DNA from 4 places in the Pseudomonas sp. EA_35y_Pfl2_R5 genome. Region 1 is predicted to be linked to each of the others. Evidence: riboswitches for the same ligand, from Rfam matches in the RefSeq annotation. Region 1 holds a riboswitch; each other region holds the start of a gene.
The links. Region 1 has a riboswitch for cobalamin ahead of AACX99_RS18230 (energy-coupling factor ABC transporter permease). Riboswitches for the same ligand answer to the same signal wherever they lie in the genome.

Region 1 (5,740 bases):
TGGTCAGCAGAATCCACGGCTGCACATGTCGCCAGTCGCTGCCGGTGTAATGCACCAGTCGACGCAGGGAGAAATCCACCCGAGCCGCATCGAACAGCGCCAGCGGCAGCGGGTCGGTATTTTCCCAGTCGTACAAGCCATCAGCCGTGCCGTCAGTGGCAGCAGACAGGTCGGTGCTGGGAAACACCCGCGCCAACTCGGCAGCGGTGACCCCGGAGCCAGCCAGCTCATCGCCCTGCTCGACCACGTACGGATAAGGAATATTCTGCTGGCTGACGCCCACTTCCACGCGTACGGTGAAATCCCCCATCAACGGGCGCAGCTGCTCGAGCAGGTACTTACGAAACGCCGCCGGGTGGGTGACGGTGACGCTGTAGGTACCCGGCACCTGTACCTTGGCATAAGCGCGCACGCTGGCCGCCACCTCGCCCTGGCCCTGGTAGATCAGGCGCAACTCGGGGTAGCGAAACTGACACTGTTGGGCGACATCCGGCTTGATGCGCTCTTTCAGGTAGCGCTTGAGCGCCTGACTCAAGCCCGTGGTCGCCTGCAGGTGCAGGGCGGCCAGACGATCCACCGCTTCTTCAGCGGTTTTGGCGACAATAAAGTCATCGGAACAAGGGTTCACAAGGCACCTTCCTGGCTGATCTCAATGGCTCTATCTTGCCCTGATCCGCCGCGCTTGCGATAGCGCGACGTTACCCGCGCAAGCTACTTGAGCAGCGTTTGCAGATCCTCGGGCACAGCCTGTGGGGTCAGCGGGCCGACGCGCCGGGTGCCCGGATTACCCAGGGGAAACAGCCCCAGCAACGACCCCAGGCTACCGGGAATGCGCAGCAGTTGTGCCAAGCCCTCGGCCCAATCGCGCTGCCGCCAGGCCCAGGCGAGCACCCACAGGTGGCTGCGCAGGTGTTCGCTGAAATAGCGCTGACCGAGAATATGCGCCCGTTCCAGATGGCGCAGCTCGGCAGCAGGATCAGTGCCGCGCAGGGCGCGGGCCAGTTGGTATTCCTGCCAGAAGGCTTGTTCGCGGGTCATGGCAACACTCCTATTTTTCAGCTGCGTCGCAGTCTGCAAGTGCGGGGCGGCCCCCAGGTCAAGCATCCGTTGCTAATCTTCTGTTAGCCAATTGCCTAAGGAACACTCATGCCGCGCGCGCTGCTCACCCTTGTGCTCTGCCTGTTACCCAGTTTTCTGCTGGCCGATAGCCTGGACGGCCATTACCTGACCACATTGGATGGCCAGCCAGCCGAAATGCACCTGCGCAGCCAGGGCCAGCAGGTCACGGGGGAGTATGTGGAAGGTGGCAGGTTGCGCCTGCAGATCAGCGGCAGCTTTGACGGCCAGTTGCTCAGCGCGCAGATCAGCGAAGCGCAATCCGGGCAGCTGATTGCCAATATGAATGCCACCTACGCCAATGGCGTGCTCAACACCCATATCGCCGCGCGTAATCCGACTACCGGGGCAACCCTGGAGCGCAAGGCGCTGTTCCACCGACAGAATTTGAGTGCAGTAGCCGCTCAAGCAAGCAGCCCAAGCAGCAGCGCCACCCGCGACCCGGCACTGATCGGCACCTGGGTACACGAGAAGATCATTAACAGCGGCGGCGCCAATTTCGCCTCTATGACCACGCAGATGATTCTACACATGCAGGGCGACGGCAGCGTTTCACAATGGACACGTAGCGTGGCAGGTGGCGCCGACTGGAACTACGACAGCCCTGGCGAACTGCAATACAGCGGCCGCTGGCAGAGTAATAACGGCCTGCTGGAAGTGCAGATGCAGGGCCGCAGCGACTATCAGCCTGCCGCCTACTATCGCTTCAGTGACCAGTACCTGGTCACTGAGAGCAATACCGGTAAGCTGATCTGGCAGCGTCGCCAGTAATCAATCAGGCCGGTTGGTGCAGACGCGAGTTGAACAACGGCCCACGGCTATAAGTCGACAGCGCCTTGGCAGCGGCCAGCACACCCAGATCGACCAGCGGCTCGATCAGGATCACGCTCATATAGGCCAGGCCAAAACTGCCCACGGCCTCCAGGTTATCGCCGGAGAAGCCGTTGCCATAGAACGCCCAGAAGCCGACCCAGGCGACGATGCCGCCCTGATAGGCAGTCGACAGCGCCAGCGCCTGCTTGTAGGAGAGGTCCACATAGGCAGTACCCGGCACGATAATGCGCTTGGCCAGCACACTGATAGCCCACAGCGGCACCAGCAGCGTGGTGACGTTCATACCGTACTGCGGCAGGTCGAACTGAGCGAACAGCAGCCCCTGCAGTAGCAGACCGAGCGCCAGACCAACAGCCGTAGCACCGGCGCCGAACAGCAACAGCAGGGTCGAACCGAGGATCAGATGCACCTCGGAAACCCCGACCGCATGGTGCGGAAAGACCTCGAAGAAGCAGAACACCAGGGCAGTGGTCAGCACGCTGCGTAACGCCAGAGCGGCAGCGCCACCGTTGCTGCGTACGCTGTCGAGGGCAAGCTTGGCCGTGAGGCCAAAGGCACCTGCGGCGGTTGCATAACTAAGGAAGAGTTTGGCGCCAGTAACGACTTCGGGTTCGATGTGCATAGAGATTCCTGTACCGCGCCCACCGCGCGATGATCTGGATTGAGGGGATGGGCATAAGCGCCCGGCTTCGATGGCAGGTCTCCTGGCTCACGGTTTGACACTTCGCCCGCCTTCCCGGCCTTGCGGTCAGTGGCATATGGGCGCTATTCACCGTTTACAGTTGCGGGGGCAGCCATGGCTTCGGCACCGGTCGCGGTGCTTTCCATGTTCCCTTTTCATCCAGTCGCTTAACACGAGCTGGAACCATCGGCGGCCACCTTACCCGGCGGCAGAGAGAAATGACAGACCCGGCATTTTATGGCGCAGGCGCGCCAACAGACGGAAGAGAGCCTGACGCCGTATGACGCAAGCAGGTGAATACGGCACTGGCGTTGGCGCACAGCTGCCCCTGAGCATCATGCAAAGTGGCTTGCGCAGATACCTGTCGCCCCTCGCGCTGCTGCACGCAAGCTTCGGTATGGAGCGGCAAGGCCGCCAGCCCCATCGGGCGCAGGTAATTCACTTGCAGGCTGGCGGTCACGTAGACCTCCTCGGCACTGGCCTGCGAGTACACCGCCAACCCCAGCGCCGCATCGAACAGCGTGGCGGTATAGCCGCCATGCACACCGCCAAGCGGATTGAAGTGCACGGCCGGCGGCTGACTGCTGAAGCTCGCCACCCCAGCTGCGGCCTGCAGCTGGGAGATACCATAATCCGCACCGATATCACCGGCCAGCCAGGCCTGTAACTGTTCAAAGAGAGTGGCGTGCATATTCAGGCCTCAGATCAGGTGCGGCGTACTGCGCGCCACCAGCGCTTCGACATCCACGCCACGCGGCAAGGTACCGTAAACCCGACCGCCCTGCCCGCCCAGACGGCTGACGATAAAGGCATCGGACACCGGCGCATTACCGGCTTCCAGCAGCAGCTTGGCCTGCAGCGCCAGCGCCACATCTTCGGTGAGCTGACGGGCGCGGTATTGGATATCGGCGGTGTCGCGAAAATCCGCCTGCAGTTGCGTGATATGCGCTTTCAGCCACGCATCGCCATGGCCGTCGCCCAGTTCGGTAAACAGCGCATCAAGCACGCCCGGCTCCTTGGACAAGGCGCGCAGCACGTCTAGGCACTGCACGTTGCCCGAGCCTTCCCAGGTCGAGTTGACCGGCGCTTCGCGGTACAGCCTTGGCAGGATGGTGTCCTCGACATAACCGGCACCGCCCATGCATTCGGCGGCCTCGTTGATCATCGCCGGCGCGCGTTTGCAGATCCAATACTTGCCCACGGCGGTGACCAGGCGGGCGAACTTGTCTTCCTGCTCGTCATGGGCGTTATCCAGCGCCTTGCCCATGCGCATGGTCAGCGCCAAGGCCGCCTCGCTTTCCAGGGCAAGATCGGCCAACACGTTCTGCATCAGCGGCTGTTCGCTCAGTGCGCGCCCGCCAACCTGGCGATGGGCGCAGTGATGCGCGGCCTGAGTCAGGGCCTGACGCATCAGGGCGCTGGAGCCGATCATGCAATCGAAGCGGGTCAACGCGACCATCTCGATAATGGTCGGCACGCCACGGCCCTCTTCGCCAACCATCCAGGCCAGGGCGCCGCGGAACTCCACCTCGCTGGAGGCGTTCGACCAGTTGCCCAGCTTGTTCTTCAGGCGCTGGATATAGAACTCGTTGCGCATGCCGTCCGGGCGGTGGCGCGGCAGCAGAAAGCAGGTCAGGCCCTTGGTGGTGTACGCCAGGGTCAGGAAGGCATCGCACATCGGCGCCGAGCAGAACCACTTGTGGCCGACCAACTCGTAGACCTGGCCCGGGCCGCCAAGGCCGACTGGATAAGCGCGGGTGGTGTTGGCGCGCACATCGGTGCCGCCCTGCTTCTCGGTCATGGCCATGCCGATGGTCGCGCCGGTTTTCTGCTCGATCGGCAGGTTGCGCGGGTCGTATTGAGTCGAGAGGATTTTCGGTAGCCACTTCTCGGCCACATCGGCCTGCAGCTTGAGCGCCGGCACGCTGGCGAAGGTCATGGTCAGCGGGCAACCGCTACCGGCCTCGGCCTGGCTGTGCAGGTAACTCATGGCGGCGCGCGCCACCTGGGCGCCCGCGCGCGGATCGGTCCAGGGCATGGACGGCAGGCCGTGTTCAATGGCCGCACTCATCAGTTGGTGATAAGCCGGGTGAAACTCCACCAGATCGGCACGGTGACCGTAGCGGTCATGGCTCTTGAACACCGGTTTGTTTTCGTTGGCGAGAAAGCCTGCGGCCATCAGCTCGCCGCCCGCCAGGCCGCCATATACATCCAGGCGCTGCTCGGCCCAGCCGCCGCCGAAACGCTTGGTCCACTCCTGCAGCGGCAGGTCAACGCGGTACAGGTTGGCGCCATCCAGCGGCGGCACCTGGTTGAACACTTCATGGGTTTCGGCGTGTTGGCTGGCATTCATGGCTGAGGCTCCTCTTCAGGAAATTTGGCGCCCACGGCGCGCAGGCAAAAGGTGACCAAGGCCTGGCTGACTTCAGCCAGGCTGGGGGCGGGGTATCCGGCTTCACGGGCGGCACGCGCAGGCGGCGACAACGGCCCGACCAGGGCTTCGGCAATGGCGCCGACCAGGCAGGCTGCGACCAGGTTGATCTGCTGCACATGGAACACGCCTTGGTCGACGCCCTCCTGCAGCAATTCGACGAACAGATCGGCATAGGCTTCGCGGTAGAACAGGCGCTGCTCGTCGACTTCCGGATCGACCGGCTCGGCGATCAGGGCGAAGGCCAAACGGCGACTGTCCCAGGCCCGCGCGGCAAAGCGCTCAAGCCCTGCGCCCAGACGCTGCACTGGACTGCCAGTGCCCCGCACGGTAGCAGCCAACGCATCGACCTCACGCTGGCTGGCCACGGCAAACACCTCGGCCGCCAGGCTGCCCTTACTGCTGAAATGACGGTACAGGCTACCGGTGGCAATCCCCACATCCTCGGCCAATGCCTGCATGGTCAAGGCGGCAAAACCGCCCTCGGCAACCCGCGCCAGAGCGGCGCTGATGATGCGCTCACGCAGCGCCTGGTCGCGGTCGATGCGCAGTGCAGTGGTGCGATAGGCCATGGTCTGAATCCTGATTCACTATCGCTTAAGTGAATCAGGATTCAGAGTTTGGCTAAAGGGCGATTCCGGGCACAACAGCGGGCATATTGGCCAGCTGCTGGCGTA
Region 2 (5,740 bases), on a different contig from region 1:
GATGCCGGTGGACAGGTCCAGCCAGTCCGCTAGGGCGATGCCATAACGCAGCGCAGCAGCACGTAGACGCCCACCATGCTCAAGCATAAAAAGCGCCCCACAACAGCAGTAGCACCAACCACAGCAGCACGCCGCCATTGACTAGATTGAGTGCCCGCTCGATATCGCGCGCCCTGGGTGGCGGCCCCGCCCCCAGTTCAGGCCGTACGTGCAGCTCGCCGTGATATTCCGCAGCGCCGCCCAGGCTGACGCCCAGCGCCCCAGCTCCGGCCGCCATCACCGGGCCGGCGTTGGGGCTGTCCCAGAGCGGCGCCTGGGTCCGCCAGCAGCGCAGCGCCAGCATAGTTTTACCAAGCAAGGCATAGGTCAGGGCAACTAACCGCGCAGGCAGGTAATTGAGACCATCGTCGATCTTCGCTGCGGCCCAGCCGAAGCGCTCGAAACGCTCGTTGCGATAGCCCCACATGGCATCCAGGGTATTGCTCAGGCGGTACAACACCACGCCTGGCGCACCGGCAATAACAAACCAGAACAGCGCGGCAAAAACCGCATCGCTGCCGTTTTCCAACACCGACTCGCTGCCCGCGCGGGCCACGCCCGTAGCGTCCAGCTGCGCGGTATTGCGGCTGACCATATAACCAACCCGCTCCCGCGCCAGCTGCAAATCACCCAGACGCAACGCCTGGGCCACCGGCATGGCGTGTTCACCCAGGCTTTTCAAACCCAAGGCGGCGTATAGCGCAAGAATCTCCACCGCCCAGCCCAGCCCGCTAATCTGGCTCAGCAACCAGGCCAGCAGGGTCAGCGGCAACACCGCCAGGCACCAGGCACTGACACCATGACTGCGCCAACCGCGCCCGGCCGGATTGAAACGCTGCTCGATGCGCTCGGCCATACGACCAAAGGCCACCAGCGGGTGCCAACCCTTGGACTCGCCAAACACGGCATCCAGAGCAACCCCGGCGCAGGTGCTGAGAACCAGGCTCATGGCGTGCCCCACTGGTTCTCGAAAAGCAATTCACTCAATGGCCTTGGCTCGGCCCAGCCTTGCTGCACCAACATCGGCGCCTCATAAAACTCCGTCACTGGCCCCAGGCACAGCACGGCCAGCGGTTTGCTGCCGGTCGGCATGTTGAGCAGATCCGCCAGGGCCTGTGGCTCGAACAGCGATACCCAGCCCATGCCCAGCCCCTCGGCGCGGGCGGCCAGCCAGAGGTTCTGAATCGCGCAGGACAAGGACGCCAAGTCCATTTCCGGCAAGGTACGCCGGCCAAATACATGGGCCTCACGGCCCCCCATCAGGGCTACCACCAACAGCTCGGCGCAGTCGCGAATACCCTCGACTTTAAGCCGCATAAATTCATCGCTGCGCTCGCCCAACGCCTCGGCTGTGCGCAGGCGCTCCTCGTCCACCAGGCCGTGGATCGCCTCACGCAACGCTGGGCGAGTGATGCGAATAAACCGCCAAGGCTGCATCAGCCCGACACTGGGAGCCTGATGGGCGGCCTCCAGCAGGCGCGCAAGCAGCTCGGGCGCTACCTCGCCGCCGCTGAAATGACGCATATCGCGGCGTTCGGCGATAGCGCGGTAAACCGCCGCGCGCTCATCAGGGCTAAAGGCCTGCTCGCTCATGCCGGCGCTCCAGGGAGAAACAGCGCGGCAGCGGCAACCGGGTCGGATGGCAGATAGAAGTGGATATAGGAGGCGGTCATCCGGCCCTGGCGATAGACCGCCTCACTGGTGCGCTTGTAGTTCGGGCACTCGCCACGGGTCAGCGGTTGCAGCTCACTGCTCAGTGCCGAGTAGTGGAAGCTGTGGCCGCGCAGCAGCCCTTCCGGCAGCTCCGCTTGTTGCAAGGCCATGGCGGTCATGCGCGGTTGCAGAGTCGCCTCGCCATTTAGCAAGCCGAGCATCTGCCCGCTGGCGCCCTGTTTGTCGGTCAGTTTGTCGAGCAAATAGAGCATGCCGCCGCACTCAGCATGGATTGGCTTACCGGCAGCATGGTGCGCACGGATCGCCTCAGCCATGGCCTGGTTGGTTTCAAGTGCAGCCAGGTGCAGCTCCGGGTAGCCGCCAGGCAGGTACAGGCTGTCGATATCGGGCAGTTGCTGATCGCTGAGCGGCGAAAAGAACCTCAACTCAGCGCCCAGTTCGTTCAACAGATCGAGGTTGGCCTGGTAGAGAAAGGCAAAGGCGCTGTCGCGCGCCACGCCAATGCGCACGCCCTTAAGCAAAGGCGCGGGCCTGGCCTGTTCAGGCGCGGCGAAACTGACGGGGGGCGGCAGCCTGGTATCGGCGCTGGCGGCCAGGGCATCGGCGGCGGCGTCCAGGCGTGCATCCAGGTCAGCCAGTTCGCCTGCCTGTACCAGCCCCAGATGACGGCTCGGCAAGCCGACTTCGGCGCTGCGCGGCAAGGCGCCGTACCAGTGAATCGAGGCCGGCAGCGCATCGCGTAGGATCTCGCCATGCCGCACACTGCCGACCCGGTTGCCGAGCACCCCGGAGAATGGCAGATCAGACTGAAAAGTCGCCAGGCCATGGGCCATGGCACCGAAGGTCTGCGCCATGGCAGAGCCGTCGATAACCGCTAGCACTGGTACGGCGAAGTGTCGCGCCAGATCAGCCGCCGACGGCGTGCCATCGAACAGGCCCATCACCCCTTCGATCAGGATCAGATCGGCATCGCCCGCCGCTTGCCACAGCAAGCGACGGCTCTCGGCCTCACCGACCATCCACAGGTCAAGCTGATACACCGGTGCGCCGCTAGCGCGGGCGAGAATCATCGGGTCGAGGAAGTCCGGGCCGCACTTGAACACCCGCACGCGCTTACCCTGGCGCGCGTGCAAACGTGCCAGGGCAGCGGTCACAGTGGTCTTGCCTTGGCCGGAGGCCGGTGCGGCGATCAATAGCGCGGGGCATTGGCGGGCAGCCGAGTGGCTCATTAAAATTCCACTCCCTTCTGCGCCTTAACCCCGGCCTTGAAGGCGTGCTTGACCAAACTCATCTCGGTCACGGTATCCGCTGCCTCGATCATCCCTGGCAGCGCGCCGCGACCAGTTACCACCACATGCTGCAGCAGCGGCCGCGCTTCAATATCGGCGAGCACCGCATCGAGCTCCAGATAACCGTATTTCAGGGCGATATTCAGCTCGTCGAGCACCACCAGGCCAATGGCCGAGTCATTCAGCAGTTGCGCCGCTACCGCCCAGGCTTCGCGCGCCTTATCGATATCGCGTTGGCGATCCTGGGTCTCCCAGGTAAAGCCCTCGCCCATTACGTGATAACTGACTTCATCGGGAAAACGGCGAAAGAAGGCTTCTTCGCCGGTGCTGGCCGCGCCCTTGATAAATTGCACCACGCCAACCTTGAGGCCGTGCCCCAGGGCGCGGGCGACCATGCCGAAGGCGCTGCTGCTCTTGCCCTTGCCATTGCCGCTGTGCACCAGCAGCAGGCCGTATTCGTCCTGGGCTTGGGCAATCTTTTCATCGATCAGGGCTTTCTTGCGGGCCATGCGCGCCTTGTGCCGGGCGTCACGCTCAATCGATTCAGTCATCGCACTGCTCCACCGCCACAGGGCGATCTGGCTGGAAAAAGCATGCGGGGATAGGGAAAGCGCGGGTTCACGCACAGCGCAAACCACACGCCAGCCATCGCCCTCCGCGATGCCGTGGACTGCAACAGGCCGGTCTCCGGGCTTGTGAGCGAACCGTCAAGGCTCTCGACCGCGCCTTCCCATGCATACAGCACAGTGGCACTTGCGGCGATTGACTCACTTACCGTTGCGGGGGCAGCGTCGGAATGACTGGCGTAAACGCACAACGCACCGACTTCCCAGTTTCACCCCCACACGCACAGCGTTGGGGGCACCTGTTACAAGGCGCGAAGGGTAGAGAGTTCGGGTTTGGGCGTCAAACGCCGATTGTTCGGGCCTTCAGATGGAAACCCCTAGGCCGTGTAGGGGTTTCCCCTATATTCCGTTGCCACGGCGAACTCCTATCTTTCCCAGCATTCGAACTCGTGGGAAAGCTCGCCGTGTTGACCTATTGCACTCTCTGGTTGGGAATCGTCATCTGTCTGGCCGGGCTTGGCTTCGGCCTGCCGTGGGTGAGTGGCGTCGGCGCCCTGCTCACGGCAATCGCCGCGCTGTTCCTGCGGCCGCAAACCGTCGCCGTCGCGCCGCCAATCGAGGTTGTCGAGGCGCCGTCGTCACCAGATTGCGAACCTCTGCTGAGCGCCGTTCTGCCGGCCTGGAACCAGAACCTGGGACAGGTCAGGCAATTGCTGACCCTCAACGTCGGCCAGTTGTTCGAGCGCTTCGCCAGCCTTGGCCAGCACCTGGAGCAGACCCTGAGCCGTTCTGACAGCGCAACCGGCAACGCCGGCATGACCGACAGCCTGCGGCAGGCGCAGCGGCGTCTCGACGAAGTCACCACCGCCTTCCACGCCGCCAGCGTGCACAAGAATGAACTGCTCGCCACCATCAGCCACCTCAACAGCTACGCCAGCGAGTTGCAGGCGATGTCCAAACACGTTCAGGACATCGCCAGCCAGACCAACCTGCTGGCGCTCAATGCCGCCATCGAGGCAGCCCGTGCGGGCGAATATGGCCGCGGTTTCTCGGTGGTCGCCGACGAGGTGCGCAAGCTTTCCAGCCTGTCCGCGGAAACCGGTCAGCGCATGGTGGAAAAGGTCGGCGAGATCAACAAGGCGATCCGCTCCACGGTGAGCGCCGCTGAGGAGCTTTCCAGCAGCGAGGAAAGCAACCTGCGCTACCTCGACCAGGTCTCGGGCGACATCATCAAGGGTCTCAGCCACAGCCTCGAAGCACTCGCCGACACCTCCCGCGAACTGCAACAGGACGCCCGCTCCACCCAGAGCACCCTGCAGGAAATCATCGTCAGCCTGCAGTTCCAGGACCGCTCCGATCAGATGCTCGACCATCTTCAGCTCGATCTCGAACGCCTGCAACGCGCCATCGAACAGCAGGACCCGATCATCGCCAAGCCGCAGCAATGGCTTGACGAATTACGCCGCCAATTCACCACCGACGAAGAACGCGGCGTCAAGAAGGCTGGCCGTGCCAGCCAAACCGAAGTCACCTTTTTCTGACGCTTTTCTCTTCGTAAGCCGGAGCCTGTGCCATGGCAAAAACCATTCTGATCGTCGATGACTCCCTCTCCATGCGCCAACTGGTCAAGATGACCCTGACCGGCGCAGGCCACCAGGTTATCGAGGCGGTCGACGGGCGCGACGCCCTGACCAAGCTCAATGGGCAAAAGATCAATCTGATCATCAGCGACGTGAACATGCCCAACCTGGACGGCATCGGCCTGGTCAAGGAGGTCAAAACCCGTAATGAGTACCGCTTCACACCAATCGTGATGCTCACCACTGAGAGCGAACAGGGCAAGAAGGCCGAGGGGCAAGCGGCCGGCGCCAAAGCCTGGATTGTCAAACCCTTCCAGCCGCAGCAGCTACTCGCGGCCGTCGACAAGCTGGCCAGCTGATATGTACCAGCTGACCACTCACGACACGGCCGCCTACAGCCTCAGCGGCAGTCTGACCATCTACGAAGCCCGCGACGCTCACCAGGCGTTGCTGGCGGCTGTCGCCGAACCTGCACCCGGGGTCTGGACGCTCGATATTCAGGCGCTGGAAGAGCTCGACAGCGCTGGCGTGCAATTGCTGCTGGCCCTGGACAAACACCTGCGCCAATACAGCGCCGAGCTGCAGCTGCTGC
Region 3 (5,740 bases), on a different contig from region 1:
AGGTGTGCAAGCCGTGAGCCCGCGAATTCTGCTATTGGGCGGCACTACCGAGGCGCTGCGCCTGGCGCGGCGTTTAAGCCCTGAAGCGATCTACAGTCTGGCCGGGTTGGGCCGGGTGCCGGATGACTTGCCCTGTCAGGTGCGCGTCGGCGGCTTTGGCGGAGCCGAAGGGCTGGCGACGTTTATCCGCGAACAGGGCGTCGAACTGCTGCTCGATCTGACCCACCCCTATGCCGCACAGATCAGCACCAATGCCGCCCGCGCCGCCGAGCTGAGCGGAGTTGCCTGCTGGGCGCTGCGCCGCCCCGGCTGGCAGGCTGGCGCCGGAGATGACTGGCGCGAAGTGGGTGACTGGAACGAACTGGTGGCTGCGCTGCAAGACTTTCGTCGTCCGCTGTTTACCCTAGGCCGCGAACCGCTGGAGCATCTGCATGAAATCCCCCCTCATCAACACTGGACGGTGCGTTGCCTAACGGCCCAGGAGGCCGTGCCGCGGGCGACAATTATCGGCGCTCGCGGGCCGTTTGATCTGCACGGCGAGCGCGCACTGTTCGCTCTGTTGGGCAGCGATGTGTTGGTCAGCAAGAACAGCGGCAGCCAGTCCACCGAGCCGAAACTGCAGGTGGCGCGGGAGCTGAGCGTGCCGGTTTTGCTGCTGCGTCGGCCTGATTTGCCGAGTGTGGAGCGCGAGTTTGCCTGCCTGGAAGATCTTGTCGAGGCGCTGCAGTTATAGGGTAGGGTGGATGACGCTTCATCCACCCTACGTGCCAAATGCAAAACATCCCCTGCTAGACTGCCGCCCCGCTTTGGAGGCCGCCATGACCACGCCCGTTTCACCCTACGCCCGCATTTTGTTTGTCGGCCCGGAGCTGACCGAGGGCTCGTTTGCCGAGCTGCTGCGTCGCCGGTTGGTTGAGCTGCGTGGTGAAGCAGCGCTGGCCGATATCGTCGACACCAGCGCAGGCTATGCGCCGCTCTGGCAGCGCGTGGCCGAGGCTGAGCGGCCGCTACTGGTGATCGACCTGGAGCCGCAGAGCAGCAGCCCGCACCTCGATTGGCTGCGCAGCGAACTGTGCCAGCAGGCCGAGCCGGAGCAACTGTTTGTCGCCAGTGCGATTGGCCAGGCCGACGGCTTGCCGGTGGAGGCCGCCTGCGCGTTGATCGAGCGCCCTGAACTGCACCTGCCCTGTGTCGGTGTGGCCGCCGTGCCGGGACATCACGCCTGGTCGCAGATTCCGCCGCACGCGCAACGCCTGCTGCTGTGCAACGGCCCGCGCTGCACCCGGCGTGGTGCGCTGGAGCTGTGGAAGGCCTTGCGCCAGCGGCTCAAGGCTGCGGGCAAGCTGGAGTGCGAGGGCGGGGTGCATATCACCCGCACGCAGTGTCAGTTTCCCTGCGATCTGGGCCCGACGGCCAGTCTCTACCCGGCCGGCGAGTGGTTTCGCGTGCGTGATGAGGCCGAGCTAATCCGTCTGGTCGATGAGCGCCTGGTGGCCGGGCGCGCCGTGCCTGAGCTGCGGATTGATCAGGGCTGAGTCACTGCGCCACGAATGGTGGACAAGCTTCGCGTTGTCCACCCTACGCCTCATCAGAAACCGCCGCTAAAGCGCCTCCCACAGATGTAAAACCTCGCCCTTGAGCGGGTGGCCTTGTCGAGTTCACGCCTTGACTTGTGTCGGCGCGGATGGTCATATCCGCGCCGTTTCAGGTGTCTCACGCCGCCGTGCGTGAGGTTAAACGGGAAGTCGGTGCGCCCTTTTTGGGTTAGTCCGACGCTGCCCCCGCAACGGTAAGCGAGCGACGTCATCACGATGCCACTGTGCAGTTTCTGCATGGGAAGGCGATGACGTCATGACCCTCGCAAGCCCGGAGACCGGCCTGATTCTAAGAACCTGAACAGGTTCTTAGGGATGTTGCACGCTGCCAGTGATGCAGCGGCAACTCCCAACTGTTTGGCAACCCGCGGTGGGCGGGCGTTGACGCCGATCGTGGGTGCCTGTGCGCCCGTGTTTTGCTGTTGCGCGTTTCCATCGGGATTGCCGTGCCTTTTCCCTTTGCGATGGAAGCATCATGGCGCGCTATCCCCTGTCTCAACTCTCTGTTTCCCTTACCCTGTTCCTGGCCGGTACGGCTGTGGCGGGCGAATCTCCGGTCAATCTGCCGGCCACGACCGTGCAGGCCAAGGTTGCTGCGGAGGGTGAAAGCGATCTGCATACGCCCACCAGCAGCGGTTCGCGCCTGGGCCTGACGGCCCTGCAAACCCCGGCTAGCACCAGCAGCCTAAGCGGCGCACAGGTGCGTGGGCGCAACAACCTCAGCGTGCAAGACGCGGTCACCCGCACCCCCGGCATCAGCAGCATCGGCAGCCCCGGCAATGGCGGCACCGCGCTGTCGGCGCGCGGCTTTACCGGGCACAGCGCGATCATGCAGCTGTACGACGGCACCCGTCAGTATGTCGGGGCCGGCACCGTGACCTTCCCGGTCGACACTTGGTCGGTGGAGCGCATTGACGTGCTGCGCGGCCCGGCCTCGGTGCTCTACGGTGAAGGCGCGACGGGCGCGGTGATCAACGTGGTGCCGAAAAAGCCGTTCAGCGGCGCCATCAGCAACCAGCTGCGCCTCGGCTACGGTAGCGACGACCGCCGCCAGGCCGCGCTGGACAGCGGCGGCTCGCTGACCGATACGCTGAGCTACCGGCTCAACCTCAATCAACAGGCCAGCAATGGCTGGGTCGATGACGGCGAGTCGCAGAGCCGGGCGCTCAGCGCTGCCCTGCGTTGGGATGCCAGCGATGCGCTGAGTTTCACCCTGTCCCATGATCAGGGCGATCAGGACCCGCAGCGCTACCTGGGCACGCCGCTGGTCGCGGGCAAGTATCGCGAGAGCCTGCGCGAGCGCAATTACAACGTCGATAACGCCGAGGTTCGCTACAACGACCAGATCACCCGACTGGTCAGCGACTGGCGGATCAATGACGCCCTGACCGCCAGTAACCAGCTCTACTACATCAAGACCCAGCGCTACTGGCGCAATGCCGAGTCCTACCGCTGGCAGCCGGGCGATCAGGTCAAGCGCAGCGACTTCTACGAGATCAAGCACACCCAGGAGCAGGTCGGCGATCGCCAGACCTTCACCCTGGAACACGCCCTGTTCGGCCTGGATAGTCGCACCGTGGTGGGCGTGGATTACAACCGCATCCACTTCGCCCGTCAGCACGATTTTTCCAGCAGCTTCACTGACACGGTGCCGCTTGCCGGCAGCGGTGGCGGCCAGTATCAGAGCACCGATCCGCTGGGTTATGGCCCGCGCGAGCGCAACCTGGCGCGGCAGTTCTCGCTGTTCGCCGAGAACCGCACCCAGCTGACCGACCGCCTGTCGCTGGTCAGCGGTGTGCGCCGCGATCAGGTGCATATCCAGCGCGACAACCTGCTGACCGACAGTAGCGCCGACCGCAGCCTGACGGGCGATAATTGGCGCGCCGGATTGGTCTTCGAGGTTACGCCCGAGCTGTCGCTGTATGGCCAGTACGCCACCAGCACCGAGGGCGTGAGCAACCTGCTGACGCTTAATCCGACGCAGCAGCAGTTCGACCTGAGCGAGGCCAAGCAAACCGAGATCGGCCTCAAGCAGGCGTTCTGGAATGGCCAGGGCGAATGGACGCTGGCTGCTTACCATATCGTCAAGGAGAAGCTGCTCAGCCGTGCCACCCCGACCGCGCCGACCGAGCAGATCGGTCAGCAGTCATCCGACGGTCTGGAAGCCACTCTGGAACTGGCGCTGGGGCAGGGTTGGCAAGTGTCGGCCAACGCCGCGTGGGTGCGTGCCGAGTACGACGACTTCCGCGAGGCCGGTGGTGACCGAAGCGGCAATCGGCCGACCAACGTGCCACGGCGCACCGCCAACCTGTGGCTGAGCAAGGCGCTTAGTGAGCAGGTGCAGGCCGGTATTGGCGCGCGTTATGTCGATGCGCGCTATGCCGACACAGCGAACAGCGTGACGCTGCCGAGCTACACCGTGGTCGATGCCAATATCGGCTGGCAGGTGCAGGCGGACGTGCGCCTGGGCCTGGAGCTGAACAACCTGTTCGACCGCCAGTACGCCACCACCGGCAGCAGCGATGGCCAGCAGTGGTACCTGGGCGCGCCGCGTTCGTTGTTCGTCACTGCCGATTACCGTTTCTGATGCCGCGCTTGCAGATCAGCGAGCTGGCCTGGTCGCCCAGCGGCGAGCAGGCCTTGCTCGATGGCATCGAGCTGGCGGTGGGCGATGGTCAGCTGGTCGGTCTGCTCGGTCCCAACGGCAGCGGCAAGACCAGCCTGCTGCGCTGCGCCTACCGCTTTCAGCGGCCTGATCAGGGCCGTGTCGAGCTGGACGGCGAAGCGCTGTGGAGCCGTTCGCCGCGCTGGTGCGCGCAGCGGGTGGCAGTGGTGCTGCAGGAGTTTCCCCAGGACTTCGGCCTCACCGTGGCCGAAGTAGCCGCCATGGGGCGCACGCCGCACAAGGGCCTGTTCGATGGTGATGATCAGGCCGATCTTGTTCTGGTCGAGCAGGCTCTGGCGCGGGTGGGTTTGACTGAGCACAAGCGCCAGGCGTTCGCCCATCTCTCCGGCGGCGAGAAGCAGCGCGTGCTGCTGGCTCGCGCGCTGGTGCAGCAACCGACGCTGCTGATCCTCGACGAGCCGACCAACCACCTCGACCCGCGCTATCAGCTGGAGCTGTTGCGGCTGATCAAAGCCCTCGGCCTGGCGACCCTGGCCAGCTTTCACGACCTCAACCTGGCGGCAGCCTTCTGCGACCGCCTGTATGTGCTCGACCACGGCCGCGTGGTGGCCAGCGGCACACCCGCCGAAGTGCTGACTGAAGCGTTGCTGGCCGAAGTGTATGGCGTGCAGGCGCTGGTCGACCGTCATCCTTTCGCGGGGCACCCGCGTATTACCTGGATCAATCCATGAAGCGTTTTCTGCGTTACGCCCTGTGCCTGCCGCTGCTGGGCGCGGCCCTGTCCGCCCAGGCGGTTACCGTCACCAGCTGCGACCGCCAACTGACCATCGCGCAGCCGCCACAACGCGCAGTCAGTCAGGACATCAACCTGACCGCCATGCTCCTAGCCCTCGGGCTGAAATCGCGGATGGTCGGCTACAGCGGCATCAGCGCCTGGAAAACCCCAAACCCCGAGCTGATGGCGCAGCTGGCCGATTTGCCCGAGCTGGCCGCGCGGCACCCGTCGTTGGAAAACCTGCTCAACGCCGAGGCGGATTTCTTCTTTGCCGGCTGGAACTACGGCATGCGCGTCGGTGGTGAAGTCACCCCGGCGAACCTCGCGCGTTTCGGCATCCCGGTGTACGAGCTGAGCGAGTCCTGCGCCCACGTCATGCCACGCCGGGTGGCCAGCCTGGAGGATGTCTACAACGATCTGCATAACCTCGGCCGCATCTTCGCCGTGCAGCCGCGCGCCGAGGCACTGGTGCAGAGCATGCAGCAACGGGTGGCGGCGGTGCGTGAGCGCCTGGCCGACAGCGGCCCGGCGCCACGGGTGTTTCTCTACGACAGCGGCGAGGAAAGCCCCTTTACCGCCGGCCGCCTGGCCATGCCACAGGCGCTGATCGAAGCCGCTGGCGGGCGCAATGTCATGGATGTGCTGGCTGCGAGTTGGGTGCGTGTTGGCTGGGAAGCTGTGATCAGCAGCGACCCCGAGGTGATTCTGATCGTCGATTACGGCGAGCGCAGTGCGGCGCAGAAA
Region 4 (5,740 bases), on a different contig from region 1:
CTTAGGAGAAGACTATGTGTGGCATCGTAGGTGCAGTCGCCGAACGTAATATCACCGCCGTGCTGGTTGAAGGCCTCAAACGCCTGGAATACCGCGGTTACGACAGTGCTGGTGTAGCGCTGCTGACGGACAAAGGCGACCTCGACCGTCGCCGCCGTGTTGGCAAGGTCAGCGAGCTGGAAAGCGCGTTGAGTGCCGAACCGCTGGCTGGACGCCTGGGCATCGCACACACACGCTGGGCCACTCACGGCGCACCGAGTGAGCGTAATGCCCACCCGCACTTCTCCAGCCATGATCTGGCGGTGGTGCACAACGGCATTATTGAGAACCACGAAGAACTGCGTGCTCAGCTCAAGGCCTTGGGTTACGTGTTCAGCTCCGACACCGACACCGAAGTGATCGTGCACCTGCTCGACCACAAGCTGAAAACTCAGCCGCATCTCACAGCAGCACTGAAAGAAGCGGTCAAGGAACTGCACGGCGCCTACGGCCTGGCGGTGATCAGCGCCAAACAGCCGGATCGCCTGCTCGCCGCGCGCAGCGGTAGCCCACTGGTGATCGGTTTGGGCTTGGGTGAGAACTTCCTCGCTTCCGACCAGCTGGCTCTGCGCCAGGTCACTGACCGTTTCATGTACCTGGAAGAAGGCGACATCGCCGAGATTCAGCGCGACAGCGTGCAAATCTGGAGCGTCGACGGTCAGCCTGTGACGCGCGAAAGCGTGCAGTATCACGAAGGTGCGGAAGCCGCCGACAAGGGCGAGTACCGCCACTTTATGCTCAAGGAAATCCATGAGCAGCCAAAGGTCGTGCAACGCACCCTGGAAGGTCGTCTCGGTACTGACCACGTGCTGGTTCAGGCCTTCGGCCCGCAGGCCGCCGAGTTGTTCGCCAAGGTCCGCAACGTGCAGATCGTCGCCTGCGGCACCAGTTATCACGCCGGCATGGTTGCTCGTTACTGGCTGGAAGGCCTGGCCGGGATTCCTTGCCAGATCGAAGTGGCCAGCGAGTTTCGCTATCGCAAGGTAGTAGTGCAGCCGGACACCCTGTTTGTCAGCATCTCCCAGTCCGGCGAAACCGCCGATACCCTGGCCGCGCTACGCAATGCCAAGGTGCATGCGCCTGGTCAGGGCGGCTACCTGGCCAGCCTGGCGATCTGCAACGTCGGCATCAGCTCCCTGGTGCGCGAATCCGACCTGACCCTGCTGACCCAGGCCGGCCCGGAAATCGGTGTGGCTTCGACCAAGGCTTTCACCACCCAACTGGTTGCGCTGATGCTGTTGACCCTGTCTCTCGGTCAGGTGCGTGGCACCCTGGATAAAGGTCTCGAAGCCGAGCTGGTCGATGAACTGCGTCGCCTGCCGACCCGTCTGGGCGAAGCCCTGGCCATGGACAGCGTAGTGGAGAAGGTCTCCGAGTTGTTCGCCGAGAAGCACCACAGCCTGTTCCTCGGCCGTGGCGCGCAGTACCCGGTGGCGATGGAAGGCGCACTAAAACTCAAGGAAATCTCCTATATCCACGCCGAAGCCTACCCGGCCGGCGAGCTTAAGCACGGTCCGTTGGCGCTGGTGGACAGCGATATGCCTGTGGTCACCGTGGCGCCGAATAACGAGCTGCTGGAAAAGCTCAAATCCAACCTGCAGGAAGTGCGCGCCCGTGGTGGCGAGCTGGTGGTGTTTGCCGACGAGCAGGCCGGCATGAGCAATGGCGAGGGCACCCACGTGGTGAACATGCCGCATATCCACGACGCCCTGGCGCCGATCCTCTACACCATCCCACTGCAGCTGCTGTCCTACTACGTCGCCGTGCTCAAGGGCACCGACGTCGATCAGCCGCGCAATCTGGCCAAGAGCGTAACGGTTGAGTAAGCAGGAGCCAGCTAATGCGGCGTGAAGATATACAGAGCAAGCAGGCGCAGGGTGTGCTCTTCGATACCCATATCATCGCCAATCCGGCCAATACCCGGGAGTGGATCGTGCTGTTGAAGAAAGGCGCGGGCACCAGCTTCTTTCTGGTCGATGACCAGGAGCAGGTGGAGTCCTTCGCCGACCTTAATGGCCTGATCGAAGAGCTACGCCTACTCGGCATCAAGGCTGCTGAGATTCACCTCTAGCAGGCTATTAGTCGCCCGCTGATCTGAACAGATGATGATGCTCGGCGTTGTATAGCGCAGAGTCGGCGAACTGTTCGGCGTGCAGCACGCGGCCGACGAGGATCAGCGCGGTGCGGCGAAAGCCCTTGGCGCGCACCTGTTCTTCGATGGTGGCGAGGGTGCCGCTGACCCAATCCTGATCCGGCCAACTGGCGCGATGCACCACGGCAATCGGGCAATCCGCGCCGTAATGCGGCAGCAGCTCAGTAACGATCTTGCTCAGATGCACCACGCCCAGGTGGATGGCCATGGTCGCACCGTGGCGTGCCAGGTCGGCCAGCGCCTCGCCCTCGGGCATGTTCGACTTGCTCGCGTAGCGCGTGAGAATCAGCGTCTGCGACACCTCGGGCAGGGTCAGTTCGCTTTCCAGCAGGGCGGCGCAGGCCGCAGTGGCAGTCACCCCAGGGATGATCTCGAAGGCAATGCCCAGCCGGCGCAGATGGCGGATCTGCTCGCCAATCGCGCCATACAGAGACGGGTCGCCGGAATGCACGCGGGCCACATCCTGGCCTTTGCCATCGGCCTGGCGGATCAGCTCGATGATTTCATCCAGGTGCAGCTCGGCGGTGTTGATCACCTGCTCGGCGCTGTGGCCTTCGAGCACCGCTGCAGGCACCAGCGAGCCGGCATAGAGAATCACCGGGCAGCTGCGCAGCAGGCGCTGGCCTTTGACGGTGATCAGCTCGGGGTCGCCGGGGCCGGCGCCGATAAAGTAGACGGTCATGACACATCCTTGGGTGCAATCGACGCCAGGGCGCAGGTGGCGCTGGCGTTGCGGGTTTTCTCGCCGAGCAGACGCGCCGGTTGGCCGCCCAGGTGTTCGGCCAGGGCCAGGGCGCAGGGTTCGGCGACCGCCGGGCTGCCGGTGGCGGCCAGGGTGTGTGGCGAGCCTTGACCGAGGTGCTGATAGGGCTGCAGTTCGGCTGTACTAAAGCAGCTCAGCTGCAGACCGAGGCGTTCGGCCAATGCCAGCAGGCCCGGCTCGCTTTGTTTATGCGCGATGCTGGCCAGTCCGGCCAGGTTATCCACAGTCAGGCCATGCGTCTGCAGGCTGTGCAGCAGCAGGCTGAGTAAGTCCTCCACACCGCAACCGCTGCGGCAGCCCAGCCCAGCGACCACCTGAACGGCGGCAGCGGGGCGGCGAGGGGTGTGGCTGGGGATCATCTGCGGCGCTCGGTGTGTGCGGCGGCGTAGCTCAACATGGCGGCCGGCACCGGTCAACCGCGATTGACCGGCCGCCATGGCCTGCGTAGCCTTGTCGCGTTCGAGGTTCTTCATGGGCATGCCCATGAAGCTAAGAGGGAACAAGGTTGATGCCTTGGCTGCCCCCGCAACTGTGAACGGTCCAAAGCCCTTCAATACACCACTGCCGTATGGCGGGAAGGTGAAGGGTCGCGCAAGGCGCAGACCGTGAGCCAGGAGACCTGCCTCGTCACGCTTTCGACAACCGGGCGGGGTGATCCGGTGGTGTTGGCTGACGCCCCGTGGCTGTCATGTCTGTGCCGCCTGCCTGCTCGTCTTTCTTTCGACGCCATGCAGGACTCGCCATGCAAACCCTCGCCAAACTCCCCGTCACCATCGTTACCGGCTTTCTCGGCGCCGGCAAAACCACCCTGTTGCGTCATCTGCTGACCCATGCGGAGGGACGGCGTATCGCGGTGATCGTCAACGAGTTTGGCGAGCTGGGCATCGACGGCGAAATCCTCAAGCAGTGCTCCATCGGTTGCAGCGAAGAAGAAGCCAACGGCCGTATCTTCGAGCTGGCCAACGGCTGCCTGTGCTGCACCGTGCAGGAAGAGTTCTTCCCGGTGATGCGCGAGCTGGTGGCGCGCCGCGGCGAGCTGGACCATATCCTGATTGAAACCTCCGGCCTGGCCCTGCCCAAGCCGCTGGTACAAGCCTTTAACTGGCCGGAAATCCGCAACGCCTGCACTGTCGATGCGGTGATCACCGTGGTCGACAGCCCGGCCGTGGCCGCCGGCACCTTCGCCGCATTCCCCGAGCAGGTCGACGCGCAGCGCAAGCTCGACCCCAATCTGGATCACGAATCGCCGCTGCATGAGCTGTTCGCCGACCAGCTGGCCAGTGCCGACCTGGTGATTCTCAACAAGGCCGACCTGCTCGACGCCGCCGCTCTGGCTGCGGTGCGTGCGGAAGTGGCGGAAGAGCTGCCGCCGGCGGTGAAAATCATCGAAGCCCATGGCGGCGAGCTGCCGCTGGACGTGCTGCTGGGCCTGAACTGCGAGACCGAGCTGCATATCGACGGGCGCAAGACCCACCATGATCTGGAAGGCCATGAAGACCACGATCACGACGAGTTCGCCTCGTTCCACGTGGAACTACCTGAAGCCGAGGAAGCCCGTCTGCTGCAAGCGCTGAAGGAGGCGGTCAGCAAACACGGCATTCTGCGCATCAAGGGCTTCGCGGCGATTCCCGGCAAGCCGATGCGCCTGCTGTTGCAGGGTGTTGGTCAGCGTTTCGACAAACACTTCGACCGCGCCTGGCAGGCCGATGAGCCGCGCATCACCCGCCTGGTGGTGATTGGCCAGACCCTGGATCAAGCCGCCATCGAAGCCGAGCTAAACGCCGCGCTGGCAGGCTAAGCTCGCATGCACCTGCTGCGCACCCAGCCCGGCAGCCAGCTGCCGCTCGACAGCATTGCCGACCTCGGCCAGACCCCGGCCGAGCTGGTGATTCTCTGTACCGGCGATTCGCACCTGTCGTTGCTGGCCGAAGTCGCGCGGCAGTTGCCTGCGGATTACCCCAGCCTGCGCCTGGCCAGCCCGGCGCAGCTGAGCAATCACGCCTCGGTGGATCTCTACGTCGAGCAGGTGCTGCAGCACGCCAAGGTCATCCTGATCTCCGTGCACGGCGGCGTCAGCTATTGGCGCTACGGCATCGAGCGCCTGGTTGAGCTGGCCGGGCGCGGCGCGTGGGTGATTATGGTGCCGGGCGACGACAGTCCCGATCCCGAGCTGATGGGCCTAAGCAATGTCGACAGCGAGAGCGCCCACAGGCTCTGGCAGTTTCTGCGTCAGGGCGGTGCGGGCAATGCGCTGCAACTGTTTAACTGCATCGCCAGCCAGTGGCTGCAGCGCGACTATGCCTGGGTAGAACCGCAGCCGCTGCCGCGCGTGGGCCTGTATCACCCGCAGTTGGCCAATCCAAGTCTGGCCGATTGGCAAGCCAGTTGGCAGGCTGATGCGCCGGTGGCAGCGCTGCTGTTCTACCGCACCCAGGTGCAGGCGGCGAATACCGGCTTTATTGATCAGTTCTGCCAGCGCCTGCAGGCCCAGGGCCTTAATCCGCTGCCGATTGCCGTGGCCAGCCTCAAGGAGGCCGCCTGTTTGGCCCAGGTTGAAGACTGGCTGGACGCGACCGATACGGCGCTGATCATCAACACCACGGCCTTTGCCCTGTCCAACCCGGAAGCGCCGAGTGCACGACCCTTTCGCCGCGATATCCCGGTGCTGCAAGCCATTTGCGCGCTGGATAACCACGAACAATGGCAAGCCAATGCCCAGGGCCTGGGTTCGCGTGACCTGGCCATGCATATCGTGCTGCCCGAGCTGGATGGCCGGCTGATCACCC

Region 2: linked by a shared signal. The riboswitch ahead of cobO (cob(I)yrinic acid a,c-diamide adenosyltransferase) and the one ahead of AACX99_RS18230 (energy-coupling factor ABC transporter permease) in region 1 are both predicted to bind cobalamin.
Region 3: linked by a shared signal. The riboswitch ahead of AACX99_RS02580 (TonB-dependent receptor) and the one ahead of AACX99_RS18230 (energy-coupling factor ABC transporter permease) in region 1 are both predicted to bind cobalamin.
Region 4: linked by a shared signal. The riboswitch ahead of cobW (cobalamin biosynthesis protein CobW) and the one ahead of AACX99_RS18230 (energy-coupling factor ABC transporter permease) in region 1 are both predicted to bind cobalamin.

What each region holds. Positions count from the first base shown of each region.
Region 1 covers NZ_CAXAOW010000013.1:54,085-59,824, forward strand. Annotated here, with positions in the region: gene amn (AMP nucleosidase) at 1-628, opposite strand, end outside; gene AACX99_RS18220 (DUF3703 domain-containing protein) at 712-1,038, opposite strand; gene AACX99_RS18225 (hypothetical protein) at 1,147-1,887, shown strand; gene AACX99_RS18230 (energy-coupling factor ABC transporter permease) at 1,892-2,572, opposite strand; cobalamin riboswitch at 2,628-2,835, opposite strand; gene AACX99_RS18235 (PaaI family thioesterase) at 2,868-3,323, opposite strand; gene AACX99_RS18240 (acyl-CoA dehydrogenase family protein) at 3,333-4,985, opposite strand; gene AACX99_RS18245 (TetR/AcrR family transcriptional regulator) at 4,982-5,635, opposite strand.
Region 2 covers NZ_CAXAOW010000003.1:81,004-86,743, reverse strand. Annotated here, with positions in the region: gene cobD (threonine-phosphate decarboxylase CobD) at 1-87, opposite strand, end outside; gene cbiB (adenosylcobinamide-phosphate synthase CbiB) at 80-988, opposite strand; gene bluB (5,6-dimethylbenzimidazole synthase) at 985-1,632, opposite strand; gene AACX99_RS07610 (cobyrinate a,c-diamide synthase) at 1,629-2,942, opposite strand; gene cobO (cob(I)yrinic acid a,c-diamide adenosyltransferase) at 2,942-3,553, opposite strand; cobalamin riboswitch at 3,664-3,886, opposite strand; gene AACX99_RS07600 (methyl-accepting chemotaxis protein) at 4,384-5,109, shown strand; gene AACX99_RS07595 (response regulator) at 5,142-5,507, shown strand; gene AACX99_RS07590 (STAS domain-containing protein) at 5,509-5,740, shown strand, end outside.
Region 3 covers NZ_CAXAOW010000001.1:569,157-574,896, reverse strand. Annotated here, with positions in the region: gene cbiE (precorrin-6y C5,15-methyltransferase (decarboxylating) subunit CbiE) at 1-17, shown strand, start outside; gene AACX99_RS02590 (cobalt-precorrin-6A reductase) at 14-733, shown strand; gene AACX99_RS02585 ((2Fe-2S) ferredoxin domain-containing protein) at 819-1,535, shown strand; cobalamin riboswitch at 1,690-1,896, shown strand; gene AACX99_RS02580 (TonB-dependent receptor) at 2,071-4,182, shown strand; gene AACX99_RS02575 (ABC transporter ATP-binding protein) at 4,182-4,952, shown strand; gene AACX99_RS02570 (ABC transporter substrate-binding protein) at 4,949-5,740, shown strand, end outside.
Region 4 covers NZ_CAXAOW010000001.1:590,300-596,039, reverse strand. Annotated here, with positions in the region: gene AACX99_RS02685 (DeoR/GlpR family DNA-binding transcription regulator) at 1-5, shown strand, start outside; gene glmS (glutamine--fructose-6-phosphate transaminase (isomerizing)) at 15-1,865, shown strand; gene AACX99_RS02675 (hypothetical protein) at 1,880-2,110, shown strand; gene cobM (precorrin-4 C(11)-methyltransferase) at 2,118-2,873, opposite strand; gene AACX99_RS02665 (cobalamin biosynthesis protein) at 2,870-3,427, opposite strand; cobalamin riboswitch at 3,400-3,596, shown strand; gene cobW (cobalamin biosynthesis protein CobW) at 3,697-4,752, shown strand; gene cobN (cobaltochelatase subunit CobN) at 4,759-5,740, shown strand, end outside.